One region of the Kocuria turfanensis genome, then DNA from elsewhere that is predicted to be linked to it. Evidence: predicted binding sites of a transcription regulator. Region 1 holds the regulator's gene; the other holds the start of a gene.

Region 1 (8,455 bases):
TGCAGGACTGGCTCACGAACAGGTGCGCCAGCGTGGTCCACCCGGTGAGGCCCGCGAGGACCAGGACCAGCCCCACCACGTTGACCGCTCCCATCACCACGAGCGCGGTGCGCAGGACCGTCCCGGGCTCCACCCTGCCGACGAGCCGGGTGTTGACGAGGGCCCCCAGGATCGAGCCGCAGGCGTTGACGGCGAAGATCACGGAGTAGCCGAGCGCCGAGTAGCCGAGCACGTTCTGCACCACGAAGGAGGAGGCGGAGATGTAGGAGAACAGCGCTCCGAAGGCCGCTCCGAAGGCCAGCGCGTAGCCCATGAAGGACGGGGTGCGCAGCACGCGCCAGGAGCCGCCGACGACGGCCCCGACCCCGCCCCGGTGGCGCCGGTGCGGCGGCAGGGTCTCCGGGACCACGAGGACCGAGCACGCGAGCATCAGCAGCCCGAACGCGGCGAGCGCCCAGAACACGGTCTGCCACGGAGCCACGGTGGCGATCACCCCGCCCAGCAGAGGGGCCACGACCGGGGCCAGGGAGGTGATGGTGGCGAGCACCGAGAAGAGCTGGGCGGCCCGGCGTCCGGAGGCGATGTCCGAGACCACGGCCCGGGCGATCACCACGCCCGCCGCGCCGGCGGCGCCCTGCACGGCGCGCAGCGCGATCACCGTGCCGACGCTGGGTGCGAGGACCACGGCCACGGAGCTGAGCAGGAACAGCACGTTGCCGGCGACCATGAGCCGGTGCCTTCCGAGCACGTCGGAGACCGGGCCCAGCAGGAACTGCCCCAGGGCCATGCCGACCATGTAGCTGGTGAGGGTCAGCTGCACCGCGGAGGTCGAGGCGCCGAAGTGCACGGCCATGGCCGGCATGGACGCGAGGTACATGTCCGTGGCCATGGGGCTGACCGCGCTGAGGATCCCCAGTGCCGCCACCAGCACCACCCGGTCCGCTCTGCCGCTGAGACGCAGGCGGGAACGGACCGGGTGGCCGGGGGTCGTGAGCTCATGGTGGGTCCTCGGGAGGGGGCGGGGGCGTGCGACTTCGAGTCGCGGGTGCGGGTGGGGGTGGTGATGGCGGGGGCGGGTGGTGATGGCGGGGGCGGGTGCCGGTGCCGGTGCCGGTGCCGGTGCCGGTGGCGACAGTGGGTGCCGGTGGTGATTGACGGTGTGGGCGCGGGTCTGGGTGCAGGAACGGATGGGGTCGGGGCGGCGGGCGGCGCTGCGGATGCGGGGCGGGGTGCGGGTACGGCCCGGTTCATGCTATCGGCGCCGGTGCGGGGAGAATGTCCTCATGAGACTTGCCGTGTACACCGGAGCCTCCCTGGGTTCCGATCCCCTGTTCGCCGAGGCCGCCGCGGCCTTCGCCACCGAGCTCGCCCGTCGCGGGGTGGGCGTGGTCTACGGCGGCGGCCACGTGGGACTGATGGGCGTCGTCGCCGACGCCGCCCTGGCCGCCGGCGGCGAGGTGATCGGCGTGATGCCGCGCTCCCTCGTCGAGGACGAGACGGCCCACACCGGGCTGACCGAGCTGCGCGTCGTCGGGACGATGCACGAGCGCAAGGCGGAGATGGCCCGCCTCGCGGACGGGTTCGTGGCCCTGCCCGGAGGGCTGGGCACCCTGGAGGAGATCTTCGAGGCGTGGACCTGGCTGCAGGTGGGGGTGCACGCCAAGCCGGTCGGCTTCCTCGACGTCTCCGGGTTCTGGAGACCCCTGCTGGACGCGGTCGCGGCGATGTCCGCCGCCGGGCTGGTGCGCCCGGAGTACCGTGACGCCGCCGTGGTCGCCCAGGACGCGGACGAGCTGCTGGCCCGCTTCGCGCAGTGGGAGGCGCCTCGCCGGCGCTGGGCCGAGCCGCTCCTCCCGGACAGCATGACAGCACCGGTCGGGCCTGCGCCTAGGATGTAGGGCGATGACCGAGCACACTCCCTCCCCTGCCGAGACCCCTGCCGAAGAGCCCGCTGAAGTGAGCGCCCCGGAGAGCACTCCCGAGAGCGCCGCCGAGAGCGCCGAGAAGACGTCCGAGGAGCCTGCCGAGGAGGCCGCCGGAGAGCACGCCGGGGGCGCCGGCCAGGGCCCCGTCCCCGAGGCCTTCCACCGCCGGCCGTACTCCTTCGTGCGCCGCGGCGACCGCCTGACCGCCCGCCGCCAGAAGGCGTGGGACGACTGGGCGCCCACGCGCGTGCTGGACGTCCCGCGCGTGCGCACCGACACCTCCGTGCACCCCGACCACGAGTTCGACGCGGCCGTGGCCTTCGGGCGCCAGGCTCCCCTGGTCGTGGAGGTCGGCTCCGGGCTGGGCGAGGCCGTCGTGCACGCCGCCGCGCAGGACCCCGCCCGCGACTACCTCGCCGTCGAGGTGTACAAGCCGGGGATCGCGGACCTGCTGCTCAAGGCGGGCCAGGCCGGCGTGGACAACGTCCGGGTGGTCCAGGCCAACGCCCCCGAGGTCCTGGAGCACATGCTCGCCCCCGCCTCGGTCGACGAGCTGTGGGTGTTCTTCCCGGACCCGTGGCACAAGACCCGCCACCACAAACGGCGCCTCGTCTCCCCGGCCTTCGCCGAGCTGGCCGCACGGGTGCTGGCCCCGGGTGGGCTGTGGCGGCTGGCCACGGACTGGCAGGAGTACGCCCTCGTGATGCGCGAGGTCCTGGACGCCGCCCCGCAGTTCGAGAACCTGCACCCGGGTCCGCTCGCCGACGACGAGCACCCGGACGCGGGCTGGGCCCCCCGCTGGGAGGGCCGGGTCCTGACGAGCTTCGAGCGCAAGGCCCGGGAGGCGGGGCGCGTGCCGCGCGACCTGACCTACCGCCGGCTTCCGTGAGCGCGGCGGCCTCCCCGGACGGCTTCGTCGTCGTGCCCCCGGGCGATCCCCGCACGCGGCCGCTGCTGGAGGGCCTGCACCGGGAGTACGTGGCGCGCTACGGTCCGTCGATCGGTGCGGAGGAGATGGAGCACCACCCCGTCGACGAGTTCCGGGCGCCCACCGGAGGCCTCGTGCTGCTGCTCGAGGGCGGGCTGACGGTGGCCGGCGGCGCCTTCCGGAGGCACGACGACGTCACGGCCGAGCTCAAGCGCATCTGGACGGACCCCGGGCACCGCCGGCGGGGGTTCTCCCGGCGGGTCCTGGCCGAGCTCGAGCGGCTCGCCGCCGCCGCCGGCTACCGGCGCATCTACCTCACCACCGGCAACCGCCAGCCCGAGGCCTACGCCCTGTACCGGGACAGCGGGTACGTCGCGCTGCCCGGCGTCGCCCACAGCTACGCGGACGGCGTGTACGACGTGGGCTTCGAGAAGCACCTGCGCTGAGCGGCGCCCGCGCCGCTCAGCGCACGGGACGGAGAGCAAGAGCACGGGGTGGCAGGACGCACGGTCGGCGTGACGCCCGGGGCAGCAAGCACCCGGCTCCAGCAGCGCCCGAGCCGGGGAGTCGGCGCACGGAGAGCGCCCGACGTCCGCGCCGACGGCGGGCGGCTCAGCGCTCCTGCTGCCGCGGCGGCCGGTACAGCACCACGGCCTGGGAGATCTTGCGGGCCCGCGGGCGGGAGCCGCGGGCCATCCGCACCACGTCCCCGCCGACCCCGGCGGCGAAGATCCGCGAGGACTCCTCGGCCCGCTCGCGGGCCTCGTCGAGCTCCTGGGACAGCTCCGCGACCCTCGCCTGCAGGGCCGCGACCTGGTTCTCCAGCTGCAGGATGCGCCGGATGCCCTCCAGGGAGACGCCCTGCTGGGAGAGCACCTGGATCTGCTGCAGCTTCTCGATGTCCCGCTGGGAGTAGCGCCGCGCCCGGCCCGGCGCGCGGGAGGGCTTGACCAGGCCGAGCCGGTCGTACTGGCGCAGCGTCTGCGGGTGCATCTCGGCGATCTCCGCGGCCACGGAGATCACGAAGAGCGGCTGGTCGGCGTCGAGAGCCATCTCAGACCCGTGCCTTCGTGGCCAGGCCCGCCCGGGGGTCGTCGTCGGCGGTCGCCTCCGCGAACGCGCGGACCGCGGCCTCGGCCGCCTCGTCCAGGTGGGCGGGCACGTGCACCTCGACGGTCACGATCAGGTTCCCGGTGCCCTTGGCCGTGCTGAACCCGCGGCCCTTGACGCGGAAGCGCCGGCCCGACGACGTCCCGGCGGGCACCTTCAGCCGCACCGTGCCGCCGTCCAGGGTGGGCACCTCCACGGTGGCGCCCAGGGCGGCCTCGGGGAAGGTGATCGGCACGGTGACCTCGACGTCGTCCGTGCCGTCCACGCGGGTGAAGAACGGGTGCGAGCCCACGTGCACGGTGACGTACAGGTCGCCGGGTCCGCCGGGGCCGGAGTGGCCCTTGCCGGCGAGCTTGAGCTTCTGCCCGTCGCGCACCCCGGCCGGGACGCGCACCGTGGTCTCCTGCCCGTTGCCGCGACGCAGCTTCACGGTGGTGCCGTGCACCGAGGAGCGGAACGGGATGGTGGTCTCCGTGCGGATGTCCTCCCCGCGGGTGGGCGGGGACTGGTAGCCGGTCCCGGGTGCGCCGTAGCCGCCCTGGCCGCCGAACTGCGAGAACAGGTCCTCGAAGCCGCCTGCCCCGCCGAAGCCTGCCCCGCCGGTGGAGTAGCTGGTCCGCCGGCGGCGGCCGCCGCCGCCGGCGCCGAAGATGTCGCCGAAGAGGTCCTCGAAGTTCGCGGAGCCGCCCGCGCCGGCCGGGCCGCCGGCCGTGAAGCGGGCACCGGAGCCCATGGCGCGGATCGCGTCGTACTGCTTGCGCTCCTCCGGGTCGGAGAGCACGGAGTTCGCCTCGGTGATGTCCTTGAACCGCTGCTCGGCCTCCGCGTCCCCGGGGTTCTGGTCGGGGTGGTACTGGCGGGCGAGCTTGCGGTACGCCTTCTTGATGTCCGCCTCGGACGCGTCCTTGGAGACGCCGAGAATGCTGTAGAAGTCCTTGTCGATCCAGTCCTGGCTGGCCATGACGCCTCCTTTCTGTGGGGCCGGTGGGGGTCCTGACGAGCAGCACCCGGTGGAAGTCCTGGGGTCGCCCCGGCGCGGCGCCGGGACTGGGGGGACGGGAGGGGAGGCCCGTGGACAGGCCTCCCCTCCCGCGCCGGTCAGGCCGGGCCCGGCCTCACTCGGCGACGGCGACGGCCACCTGGGCCGGCCGCACGACGCGCTCGCCGATCCGGAAGCCGGAGCGCAGCACCATCGAGACCTGGTCGGGCTCGACCTCGCTGGTGGGCTGCTGCAGCACCGCCTCGTGGACGTTCGGGTCGAACTTCTCGCCGACCGCCCCGATGCGGGTCAGTCCCTGCCGGACGAGGATCTCCTCCAGCTTGTTCGCGATCGACGCGAACGGGCCGTCGGTGAGGTCCCCGGCCTGGCGGGCCGCGTCGATGTCGTCGAACACCGGCAGCAGGGTCTGCAGGAGGTCGCCGGTCACGAACGTGCGGAGCTGCTCCTTCTCTCGGGCCGTGCGGTGCTTGAAGTTCACGAACTCGGCCTGCAGCCGGCGCAGCTCCTCGAGCCGCTCGGCGGCCAGCGCCGCGGACGGGTCCTCCTCCGTGGCCGCACCGGCGTCGGCGGAGCCGGCGTCGGTGGACTGCGGGGTCGAGAGGATGTCGTCCACGGTCAGGCCCTCCGGCCCGGCCTCCTCCGGGGAGCCGGGACCGGAGTCCTGCGCGGCCTGCTCGTCGGGGTTCCCGGTGGAGTTCTCGAAGGCGTTCTCCGCCGGGTTCTCGTCGGGTCCTGGCGTGGGATCGGGCATGCTCACTTCTTCTCGTTCTCGTCGTCGACGACCTCGGCGTCGACGATGTCCTCGTCACCGGCCGAATCGGCGGCGCCGGCACCGGGGGCGCCCTCGGCGCCGTCGGCCTGCGCCTGCGCGTAGAGGGCCTCGCCGAGCTTGGTCTGGGACTGCTGGAGCTTGTCGTAGGCCGACTTCACGGCGGCCTCGTCCTCACCCTCGAGCGCCTGCTTCAGGGCCTCGACGTCGGCCTGGACCTCGGACTTGACGTCCGCGGGCAGCTTCTCGTCGTTGTCCTTCAGCAGCTTGTCCACGGAGTACGCCTGCTGCTCCGCGTTGTTCCGCAGGTCGGCGGCCTCCCGGCGCACCCGGTCCGCCTCGGCGTTGGCCTCGGCGTCCTTGACCATGCGGTCGATGTCCTCCTTGGAGAGGGAGGACCCGCCCGTGATGGTCATCGACTGCTCGGTGCCGGTGCCCTTGTCCTTGGCGGAGACGTGGACGATGCCGTTGGCGTCGATGTCGAAGGTGACCTCGATCTGCGGCATCCCGCGCGGGGCGGGGGCGATGCCGGTCAGCTCGAAGGTGCCCAGGTTCTTGTTGTCCCGGGTGAACTGGCGCTCGCCCTGGAAGACCTGGATGGACACGGAGGGCTGGTTGTCCTCGGCGGTGGTGAAGGTCTCGGACCGCTTCGTGGGGATGGCCGTGTTGCGCTCGATGAGCTTGGTCATCACGCCGCCCTTGGTCTCGATGCCCAGCGACAGCGGGGTCACGTCGATCAGCAGCACGTCCTTGCGGTCGCCCTTGAGCACACCGGCCTGGATCGCGGCGCCGACGGCGACGACCTCGTCCGGGTTCACGCCCTTGTTCGGCTCCTGGCCGGCCAGGCGCTGCACGGTCTCGGCGACCGCCGGCATGCGGGTCGAGCCGCCCACCAGGACCACGTGGTCGATGTCGGACACGGAGATGCCGGCCTCGGCGATGACGTCCTTGAACGGCTTCTCGGTGCGCTCCAGCAGGTCCCGGGTCAGCTCCTCGAACTTGGCGCGGGTGAGGCGCTCGTCCAGGTGCACCGGGCCCTCGGGGGTCACGGAGAGGTACTGCAGGGAGATGTTGGTGCTGGTCGCGGAGGACAGCTCCTTCTTGGCCTGCTCGGCGGTCTCCTTCAGCCGCTGGAGGGCGATCTTGTCCTTGGACAGGTCGGCGCCGGTCTTGGACCTCACCTGCGACAGCAGCCAGTCGACGATGCGCTGGTCCCAGTCGTCGCCGCCCAGCCGGTTGTCACCGGCGGTGGCGCGGACCTGGATGGTGGAGAAGTCGTCCTCGTCCTTGCCGACCTCCAGCAGGGAGACGTCGAAGGTGCCGCCGCCGAGGTCGAAGACGAGGATGAGCTCGTCCTCCTTGCCCTTCTCCAGACCGTAGGCCAGGGCCGCGGCGGTGGGCTCGTTGACGATGCGCAGCACGTTCATGCCCGCGATCTCGCCGGCCTCCTTCGTGGCCTGGCGCTCGGCGTCGTTGAAGTACGCCGGGACCGTGATCACGGCGTCGGTGACCTTGTCGCCCAGGTAGGACTCGGCGTCGGTCTTCAGCTTCATGAGGATGCGCGCCGAGATCTCCTGCGCGGTGTACTTCTTGCCGTCGATCTCCTTCGACCAGCCGGTGCCCATGTGGCGCTTGACCGAGGCGATGGTGCGGTCGACGTTGGTGACGGCCTGGCGCTTGGCGATGTCACCGACCAGGGTCTCGCCGTCCTTGGAGAAGGCGACGACGGACGGGGTGGTCCGGTTGCCCTCGGCGTTGGCGATGACGGTGGGCTCGCCGCCCTCCAGCACGGACACCACGGAGTTGGTGGTGCCGAGGTCGATTCCTACTGCACGAGACATGGAGTGTTCTCCTTCGGGTCGAGCTGAACCGGGCGGGCCGTGGTGGCCCCGTTGAGGTCCCGGAGGTCTCAGGTCTTGAGTTTTCCTGGCTCAAGTCTGCCACGTGAGCGTGCGGTGTCAAGTTAACTTGAGCCCACTCGACTCAACTCGGGGGTTCGGTGGTGAGTTCCCACCCATCCCGTTTCCCCCGGATCCCGCGTTGGTAGAATGTGGTGCTTGTGCCCGCACTCCCGGGCACTACTCGACACCTCCGGGCCCGACCCGCACGCAACCGCACGCACCGACAGGACACCGCACGCACCCCGACACCTCTGGAGCCCCTGTGAGCACCCCGCCACCCCATACCCCGCACAAGCCCGCGCCCTCCCCCTCGCCCCGCCGGGGACGGCCCCGTGAGGTGCTGCGCGAGATCAACTATCCGCACGGCATCCACCCCGCCCTCGTCCCCGGCCTCGCCGTCGAGGACCAGAGGCTGCACTACGGCACCGACCGGGTCGTCTTCTTCGTCACCGCCGCCCTGATCGTGGCCTTCGTCGCGTGGGGCGTGCTCTCCACCGAGTCCCTGACCGCGGCCTCTTCGGCCGCGCTGACCTGGGTGACCGGCAACACCGGCTGGTTCTTCACCGCCCTCTCCACGGCCGCCGTCCTGTTCATGCTGTTCATCGGCTTCAGCCGCACCGGCCGGATCCCGCTGGGCATGGACGACGAGAAGCCGGAGTACTCCTTCTTCTCCTGGCTGGCGATGCTCTTCGCCGCCGGCATGGGCATCGGCCTCATGTTCTACGGCGCCTCCGAGCCGCTGAGCCACTTCGGCGCGGGCATCCCCGGCTTCGGGGCGGAGGCCGGCTCCGAGGAGATGACCGTCTACGCCCTGGTCCAGAC
Region 2 (8,455 bases), 1.8 Mb from region 1:
GAGGCCGCCGGCGTGACCATGTACTTCACCGGGGCGCGGCACTTCTTCCACTGACCCGCTCCCCGGCGCGGCTTCGGCGCCGCGCACGGCAACGGCCGCACCCCCGAGGGGGTGCGGCCGTTGCCGTGCGCGCCGGTCACCCCGCCCGGGGCGACCGGCGCGGGGCCGGCTCAGGCGGACAGCGAGGCGAGCACCCGGTTGAAGGTCTCCGAGGGGCGCATCACCGCGGACGTCCTGGCGTCGTCCGGGCGGTAGTACCCCCCGATGTCCGCCGGGCGGCCCTGCACGGAGAGCAGCTCCTCGTTGATCGCGTCCTCGTGGGCGGCCAGCTGCTCCGCCACGGAGGTGAAGGCCTGGGCCAGCTCGGCGTCCTCCTCCTGGCGGGCCAGCTCCTGGGCCCAGTACAGGGCCAGGTAGAAGTGGCTGCCGCGGTTGTCGATCTCCCCGACCTTCCGGCTCGGGGACTTGTTCTCCTCGAGGAAGGTGCCGGTGGCGCGGTCGAGGCACGCGCCGAGGATGCGGGCGCGGGCGTTGTCCGCCGTGGTGGCCAGGTGCTCCAGGCTCGCGGCCAGGGCCAGGAACTCGCCGAGGCTGTCCCAGCGCAGGTGGTTCTCCTCGACCAGCTGCTGGACGTGCTTGGGGGCGGACCCGCCGGCGCCGGTCTCGAAGAGGCCGCCGCCGTTGATCAGCGGGACCACGGAGAGCATCTTCGCGGAGGTGCCCAGCTCGAGGATCGGGAACAGATCGGTCAGGTAGTCGCGCAGCACGTTGCCGGTGACGGAGATGGTGTCCTCGCCGCGGCGGATCCGCTCGATGGAGAACGCGGTGGCCTCCATGGGGGACATGATCTCGATCTGCAGGCCCTCGGTGTCGTGCTCCGCGAGGTACTGCTCGACCTTGGCGATGAGGTTGGTGTCGTGGGCGCGGGTGCGGTCCAGCCAGAACACGGCCGGCGTCGCGGAGGCCCGGGCGCGGGTCACGGCCAGCTTGACCCAGTCCCGGATCGCGACGTCCTTGGTCTGGCAGGCGCGCCAGATGTCGCCGGGGAAGACCTCGTGCTCGATCAGCACGGTGCCGGAGGAGTCGACGAGCTGGACGGTGCCCTTCGCGGGGATCTCGAAGGTCTTGTCGTGGGAGCCGTACTCCTCGGCCTTCATCGCCATGAGGCCCACGTTCGGGACGGAGCCCATGGTCCGCGGGTCGAACGCGCCGTGGGCGCGGCAGTCGTCGATCACGGCCTGGTAGATCCCGGCGTAGGAGCTGTCCGGCAGCACCGCCAGGGTGTCGGCCTCCTCGCCGTCCGGGCCCCACATGTGCCCGGAGGTGCGGATCATGGCCGGCATCGAGGCGTCCACGATGATGTCCGAGGGCACGTGCAGGTTGCTGATGCCCTTGTCGGAGTTCACCATGGCCAGCGCCGGGCCGTCGGCCAGGCCCTTGTCGATCGCGGCCCGGACCTCGTCGCGGACCTCGGCCGGGAGCGCGTCGAGACCGTTGAGGATCGCGGCCAGGCCGTTGGCGGGGGAGAGGCCGGCCTTCTCCAGGGTGGCGCCGTGGGCGGCGAAGAGCTCCGGGAAGAACGCCTTGATGACGTGGCCGAAGATGATCGGGTCGGAGACCTTCATCATGGTCGCCTTCAGGTGCACCGAGAAGAGGACGCCCTCCCGCTTGGCGCGCTCGACCTGCTCGGCGAGGAACGCGTCCAGGGCGGCGGCCCGCATCACCGTGGCGTCGACGACCTCGCCGGCGAGGACGGGCACGGACTCCTTGAGCACCGTGGTGCCGCCGTCCTCGCCCACCAGGCGGATCTGGAGGGTGTCCTCGGACGCCATGACCACGGACTTCTCGTTGTCGCGGAAGTCGTCGGCGGCCATGGTGGCCACGTTGGTCCGGGAGTCCGCGGACCACTCGCCCATCCGGTGCGGGTTCTTGCGGGCGTAGTTCTTCACCGAGGCGGGGGCGCGACGGTCGGAGTTGCCCTCGCGCAGGACCGGGTTCACGGCGGAGCCCTTCACCTTGTCGTAGCGGGCGCGGGTGTCCTTCTGCTCGTCCGTCTCCGGCTCGTCCGGGTAGTCCGGCAGCGCGACGCCCTGCTCCTGCAGCTCCTTCACCGCGGCCTTGAGCTGCGGGACGGAGGCGGAGATGTTCGGCAGCTTGATGATGTTGGCCTCGGGCTTCTTCGCCAGGTCGCCGAGCTCGGCGAGGGCGTCGTCGACCCGCTGGTCCTGGGGCAGGCGGTCGCTGAAGGCCGCGAGGATGCGCCCGGCCAGGGAGATGTCCCGGGTCTCGACCTCGACGCCGGCGGTCGAGGCGTAGGCCTCGATGACCGGCTTGAAGGAGTAGGTGGCGAGCAGGGGCGCCTCGTCGGTGCGGGTGTAGATGATCTTTGCCATGTGCGGGCTGTCTCCCATGTATGTCGACGGATGCGGGACGGTGTTTCCTGGTGCCAAGATACCCGAGCCCGCGCCCGCCCCGGTGACCGGTGCCCGCCCGCGGGCGCCCCCGGGCACGGCCACGGGCCCGCTCCCCGGAGGGAGCGGGCCCGTGGCCGCGGGGCCGGAGCGCCTGAGCGCCGGCGGGATCAGCCCTCGGTGGACTGCGTGGAGCTGGTGCCGTTGACGAGCTCGCCCTCGCCGATCACGCGGTCGCCCTCCTGGCCGTCGCCCAGGGCCTGCTGCTCGCCCTGGCCGGAGACCACCTGGATCTTGCGCGGCTTGGCCTGGGCGGACACCGGGATGGTCACCGTGAGCACGCCGTTGTCGTAGCTCGCGGCGATGTTCTGGATGTCGATGCCCTGGCCGAGGTTGAGCTGGCGGACGAACGAGGAGCTCTGCCGCTCCCGGGTGATCCACTGGACCTCCTGGACCTCGGGCAGCTTCCGCTCCGCCCGGATGGTCAGCAGCTGACCGTCGACGTCGACGTCGACGCTCTCCGGGTCGATGCCCGGCAGGTCGGCCCGCAGGATGTAGCGGTCGCCGTCCCGGTAGAGGTCCATCGGCATCTCCCGCAGGCCCTGGCGGGCGAACAGCGAGGCGGCGAGGCGGTCGAAATCGTTGAACGGCGTGAACATCGTGGCCACGTCCATCATCTCCTCAACTACATGAGCAGTGCCTTTGACAGTTAGTTGAGTCGTACCGGCTCAACTGTGATTGATGATAGCTCCGCCGCGGGACGGGGTTCAACGGTTGTGACGGCCGATCGCCCAGGGCGAACCCGGCCGCCGGCGGGGGCGGCGCCGCCCTCAGCGGCGGTCGTTGGGGTAGCCCACCCCGATCCGCTCGCGGACCTGGTCGAAGAGCTCGACGAGCTCGAGGGAGTCCGCCCAGGGCATCACGGGGGACTCCGGCAGCCCCTGCTGGATGCAGCGGGTGGCCTCGCGCATCTCGTAGACGTACCCGGCGCCGGTCACCTCCACCTGCTCCACGACCGGGGCGGCGCCCCCGCGCGCGCCGTCGGCGCTCTGCAGCACCAGGGTCGTGGGGCAGTTGATCCGCCCGTCCACGCGCAGCCAGCCGTGCGTGCCGCTGACGGTGACCTGGTGCGGCACGGTGCTGGAGAGGGTGCCGCTCACATGGCCCCGGCCGTGCCCGAAGTCCAGGGTCAGGGCGGTGTCCAGGTCCACGGCCGTGGCGCCCAGCTCGGCCCGGGCCGTCCAGCTCTCCGGGGCGCCCAGCACGGCCCCGGTCCAGGTCAGCGGATAGACCATCATGTCCAGCAGCACCCCGCCGCCGTCGGCGTTGCGGAAGAGCCGGTGGTCGGGGTCCACCGGGCGGTGGGTGCCGATCGAGGCCTCGACCGAGCGCACCCGGCCCAGCCGCCCCGCCCGGATCCAGTGCATCGCCGTGCGGAAGCCGGGGGTCATCCGGGTCCAGACGGCCTCCATGAGGAACACCCCGTGCGCGCGCGCCAGCCCCAGGAGGTCGCGGACCTCCGCGGCGGTCATCGCCAGGGCCTTCTCGCACACCACGTGCTTGCCCGCGCGCAGCAGCGCGGACACGTCCCGGTGGTGGTAGCCGTGCGGTGTGGCCACGTAGACCACCTCCACGTCCGGGTCGGCCGCGAGGCGCTCCAGGCCCGTGCTCGCGGCGGTGTTCCCGTACGCCCGCTCCACCCCGTGCCGGCGGGCGAAGTCCTCGGCGCGGTGCTGGTGGCGGGAGCTCACGGCGACGAGCCGGGCGTCCGGCAGGGCGGCGATGTCCGGGACCACCTTCTCGGCGATGTCGGCCGTGCTGACCACGCCCCAGCCGAGCGTGCGGCCGGTGGGGGTGAGCGGGGCGTCCAGGTGGGCGGCGTCGAGGGCGGCGTCGACGAAGGGCGAGAGGGTCGCGGCAGGCATGGGCGCATTCTGCCACGCCCGTCCCGGCAGGACGGGTGCCCGGCACCGAACCGAACGACCGTTCGTCGCCTAGACTGGCGGCGTGCCCCGGGTCAGCCAGCAGTACAAGGACGAGCGCCGCCGCGAGATCGTCGCGGCCGCCAGCCGCTGCTTCCTGGAGCACGGTTTCGGCGGGGCCTCGATGCACCGGATCATCGCCGCGACGGGACTGTCCGCGGGGGCGCTGTACAACCACTTCCCGTCCAAGCACGAGCTCGTGGTCGCGTCCGCGCGGGCGGCCCTGGACCGGGTCCTGACGGTGGACCAGGGCCCGGCGCCGGCCGTGGGCGAGGGCGCGGTCCGGGCCGCGGCGGGGGCCGGGAGCTCCGCGGGAGCCGTCGGCGGGGACCCGGCCGGGTGGGTGGCGGAGCTGCTGGAGCGGCTCGCCGCGGACCCGGCCGCCACGCGGCTGCTGCTCATCACGTGGGGCGAGGCCGTGAGCGAACCGGCCCTGGCGGCGGTGGCCGGCGAGCACCTCGCACGGGTGCGCGAGCAGGTCGAGGAGCGCTACGGCCGGTGGGCCGCCGAGGAGCTCGGCCTGGGCCCGGACCGCTCCCGGGAGTGGGTCGCGATGTTCGCCCAGGCCATCCTCTCGGTGCTGCAGGGCTACGTGGTGCAGTCCTGCCTGCTGCCCGGATTCGACCACGATGCCTACCTGGACTACGCGCGCACCCTCGCGGCGCAGTGAGCGGGCGGCCGGCGCCCGGGCTCAGGCGTCGAGCTCGCGGTGCTCGGCGGAGAGCTGCACGTAGGTCCGGGCGTTGGCGCGCACCTTCTCCCGCTCCGGCCCGGTCAGCTCGCGGCGGACCTTGGCGGGGACCCCGGCCACGAGCGAGCCCGGCGGCACCACGGTGCCCTCGAGGACCACCGCGCCGGCGGCGACCAGGGACCCGGAGCCGATCACGGCCCCGTTGAGGAGGGTCGCGTTCATCCCCACCAGGACCTCGTCCTCCACGGTGCAGCCGTGGACCACGGCGCCGTGGCCCACGCTGACGCCGGCCCCGATCGTGCAGGGGTGGTCGGGATCGGAGTGGACGACCACGTTGTCCTGCAGGTTCGAGTCCGTCCCCAGCCGCACGGGGGACCGGTCCCCGCGCACCGTGGCGCCGTAGAAGACCCCGGAGCCGGGGCCCAGCTCCACGTCGCCGACCACCGTGGCGGTCGGTGCCACGAAGGCGGAGGCGGCGATCCGGGGCGTGTGCCCGGCGTGGGGGAGGACCAGTCCGGTCGGGGCGGGGTGTTCCATGGCCCCAGCGTAGCGGCCGCCGCCGCGGGATCCGCGGCGGCGGCCGGTCCGGCTCAGGCGTGCCGCGACGCCGCCGGGACCGTGCCCAGCGGGTGGCGCTGCTGGATCGCGACCCGGATCTTCTGCCCGCCCTTGAGCACGTACTCCGCCCCGTGCACGTGGATGGTGACGTTGCCGGCCCGCCGCGAGGTGCCCTCCAGCTCGAGCACGTGGTGGTCGATGCAGACGCGGATCACCTGGCCCCGGTAGAGCACGGTGAACGAGACCCGGTCCAGCTGGCTCGGCAGCGCGGGGTCGAACTCCAGCCACTCCCCGCGCACGCGCAGGCCCGCGTAGGCCCGGGTGACGACGTCCACGGAGCCGGCCATGGCGCCGAGGTGGATCCCCTCGCCCGTGGTCCCGCCCTGGGTGTCGTCCAGGTCGATGAGCAGCGCGTCCTGGAAGACCGACCACGACCGGTCCGGGTTCAGCCAGGCGAGCACCGAGGCGTTGACCACCCGGGAGAGGGAGGAGCCGTGCGAGGACCGCGCGATGTAGAAGTCCACGGTGCGCTCGATGGCGGCGTGGTCCACCTCGTAGCCCATCCGCCCGAGCTCCTCCACGAGGCCGTCGGGGCCGAAGAGGTAGACGAGCATGATGGTGTCCGCCTGCTTGGCGAGCTTGTAGTTGTTGGTCATGTCGCCCTCGTTCTCCAGCAGGAGGTCGAGGCGGCCGATGTTGCGGTACTTGGCCCGGTAGAACTCCCAGTCCAGTTCGTCGAGGTCGTCGTAGCCGTGGAACTGGCTGATGGTGCCGTCCTTGTTGAACGGCACGAACATCCGCTCCGACATCCGCTGCCAGGTCCCCACCTCCTCCGCCGAGAGGCCGAAGCGGGCGGAGAGCTCCTCGCGCTGGTGCTCGACCATGTGGTGGAAGATGTGGGCGCTGTGCCGGAACAGCCAGGCCGCCAGCACGTTCGTGTAGGCGTTGTCCTTCAGCCCGCCGCCGTGCTGGCCGCGGGGACCGTCGTGGTACTCGTCCGGTCCCATCACCCCGGCGATGTGGTAGCGGCCGTCCGCGGGGTCGTAGTCGGTCAGGGACGCGAAGAGCCGGGTGATGCCGATGATCAGCTCCGCGCCCTGACCGGCCAGCCAGTCGACGTCGCCGGTGGTCTCGTAGTAGATCCAGGCGTTGTGGGCGATCGCGAGGCCCACGTGGAACTGCCGCCAGGAGTTGTCCGGCAGCCACCGGTTGGAGTGGTGGTTGAACAGCTCCGGCGGGGTCTCCTCCCGGCCGTCCGAGCCGGACTGCCAGGGGAACGCCGCGCCCTCGAGGCCGAACTCCATGGCGCGGTGCTTGGCCATGGGCAGCCGGCGCCACCGGTAGGACAGCAGCGAGCGCGTCACCTGCGGCTGGCGCAGGTTGACCACCGGCAGGATGTAGAGCTCGTCCCAGAAGATGTGCCCGCGGTAGCCCTCGCCGTGCAGGCCGCGGGCCGGCACGCCGGCGTCGCGCAGCGACATGTGGGGGGCGAGGGTCTGGGACACGTGGAACAGGTGCACCCGCAGCGCCAGCTGGGTGAGGAGCAGCTCGGGGGTCTGCGCCTCGGGGTCCGGGCACACGTCCACGTCGTAGCGGTCCCACAGCAGGGACCACTCGACCTCGTGCGAGGGCAGCAGGCCCCGCACGCCGCTCGGGTTGCGGTCCAGCTCGGCGAGGGCCCCCTCGCGGGGGGAGCCGATCGCGGCGTCGCGACTGGTGACGACCGCGGTGGTGGAGTCGATGATCACCGGCCGCCCGTCGGCGATGTTGACCTGGTGACGGCGGAACTCCGTGCCGCCGGGGCGGATCTCCCGGCGCTCCCGCACGTTGTGGCCGCCCTCGATCGTGGTGCGCTGCGCGGTGGTGATCTCGATCTTGGACTGCGTGGTGCGCACGTGCGACAGCAGGGTCTCGTGGTCGTCGGGCAGCGACGTGGACTCGAGGTCCACCAGGTGGTGGTCGTTGAGGTCCTGGTACTCCGCCACCCCCGTGTTGCGGACGCTGGGGTCGATGCCCGTGCGCAGGTGCAGGCGCCCGGAGAAGCCGCGGGCGGTCACCGTGGTCTCCTGCGCGCCCAGGTGCCGGTGGCGCAGCGAGACGAGGCGGCGCTGGACGATCTCCAGGCGGGCGCGGGAGCCGTCCTCCCCGCGGTCGCCGTTGAGGTCGGTCAGCACGAGAGAACGGATGAGCAGACCGCGGCGCAGGTCCAGCTCCGTGCGCTCCTCGGAGGGGTGCAGCCCGCCCTCGGACCACCAGTCGCCGCCGGAGACCCGCAGGTCCAGGTGCGTCCAGTTGGGGGCGTTGACCATGGACTCGTGCTCGACGTCGCGGCCGCTGAGGTGGCTGACCACCCGGTTGAAGACCCCGGCCAGGTAGTTGCCGGGGTAGTGCACCCCGTTGGCGGAGAACTCGCAGGCGGACCCGCGCACGCCCATGTAGCCGTTGGTGAGGGTCAGCAGCGTCTCCCGCCGGGCCTCCGTCGCCGGGTCGAAGCCCTCGAAGACCAGCTTCCACGGGTGGTCGCGGCGGGCGCCGAGGTCCAGCTCGCCCACGTCGTTGAGCACGGTCGTGGCGCCGGCCCGGAACAGGTCGCGTCGCTCGCCGTGCCGGCGGATCCCCACCACGGTGCCGAAGCCGCCGGCCGCGGCGGCCTGGACGCCGGACACGGCGTCCTCGATCACCACGGACCGGGCCGGGTCCACACCCAGCATCCGGGCGCAGGTGAGGAACGTGTCCGGGGCGGGCTTGCCGGGCAGGCCGTGCTCGGCGGCGAAGTGCCCGTCCACGATGATGTCGAAGGCGTCCTGGAGGCC

The links. The regulator HspR, encoded in region 1, represses chaperone genes until heat shock. The targets are predictions, from matches to a motif close to AAGTTGAGTCNNNNNGACTCAACTT.
Region 2: AYX06_RS15175 (Hsp20/alpha crystallin family protein) is a predicted target of HspR. The motif match lies at 3,122-3,146, and genes of this name have one in related genera.

The regions. Positions count from the first base shown of each region.
Region 1 is NZ_CP014480.1:1,501,734-1,510,188, forward strand. It holds gene AYX06_RS06890 (multidrug effflux MFS transporter) at 1-931, opposite strand, end outside; gene AYX06_RS06895 (LOG family protein) at 1,284-1,898, shown strand; gene trmB (tRNA (guanosine(46)-N7)-methyltransferase TrmB) at 1,903-2,814, shown strand; gene AYX06_RS06905 (GNAT family N-acetyltransferase) at 2,811-3,299, shown strand; gene AYX06_RS06910 (heat shock protein transcriptional repressor HspR) at 3,466-3,906, opposite strand; gene AYX06_RS06915 (DnaJ C-terminal domain-containing protein) at 3,908-4,924, opposite strand; gene AYX06_RS06920 (nucleotide exchange factor GrpE) at 5,079-5,714, opposite strand; gene dnaK (molecular chaperone DnaK) at 5,717-7,573, opposite strand; gene AYX06_RS06930 (BCCT family transporter) at 7,896-8,455, shown strand, end outside.
Region 2 is NZ_CP014480.1:3,311,279-3,319,733, forward strand. It holds gene purH (bifunctional phosphoribosylaminoimidazolecarboxamide formyltransferase/IMP cyclohydrolase) at 1-54, shown strand, start outside; gene AYX06_RS15170 (NADP-dependent isocitrate dehydrogenase) at 171-2,393, opposite strand; gene AYX06_RS15175 (Hsp20/alpha crystallin family protein) at 2,582-3,085, opposite strand; gene AYX06_RS15180 (Gfo/Idh/MocA family protein) at 3,242-4,336, opposite strand; gene AYX06_RS20765 (TetR/AcrR family transcriptional regulator) at 4,419-5,063, shown strand; gene AYX06_RS15190 (gamma carbonic anhydrase family protein) at 5,085-5,621, opposite strand; gene AYX06_RS15195 (beta-phosphoglucomutase family hydrolase) at 5,675-8,455, opposite strand, start outside.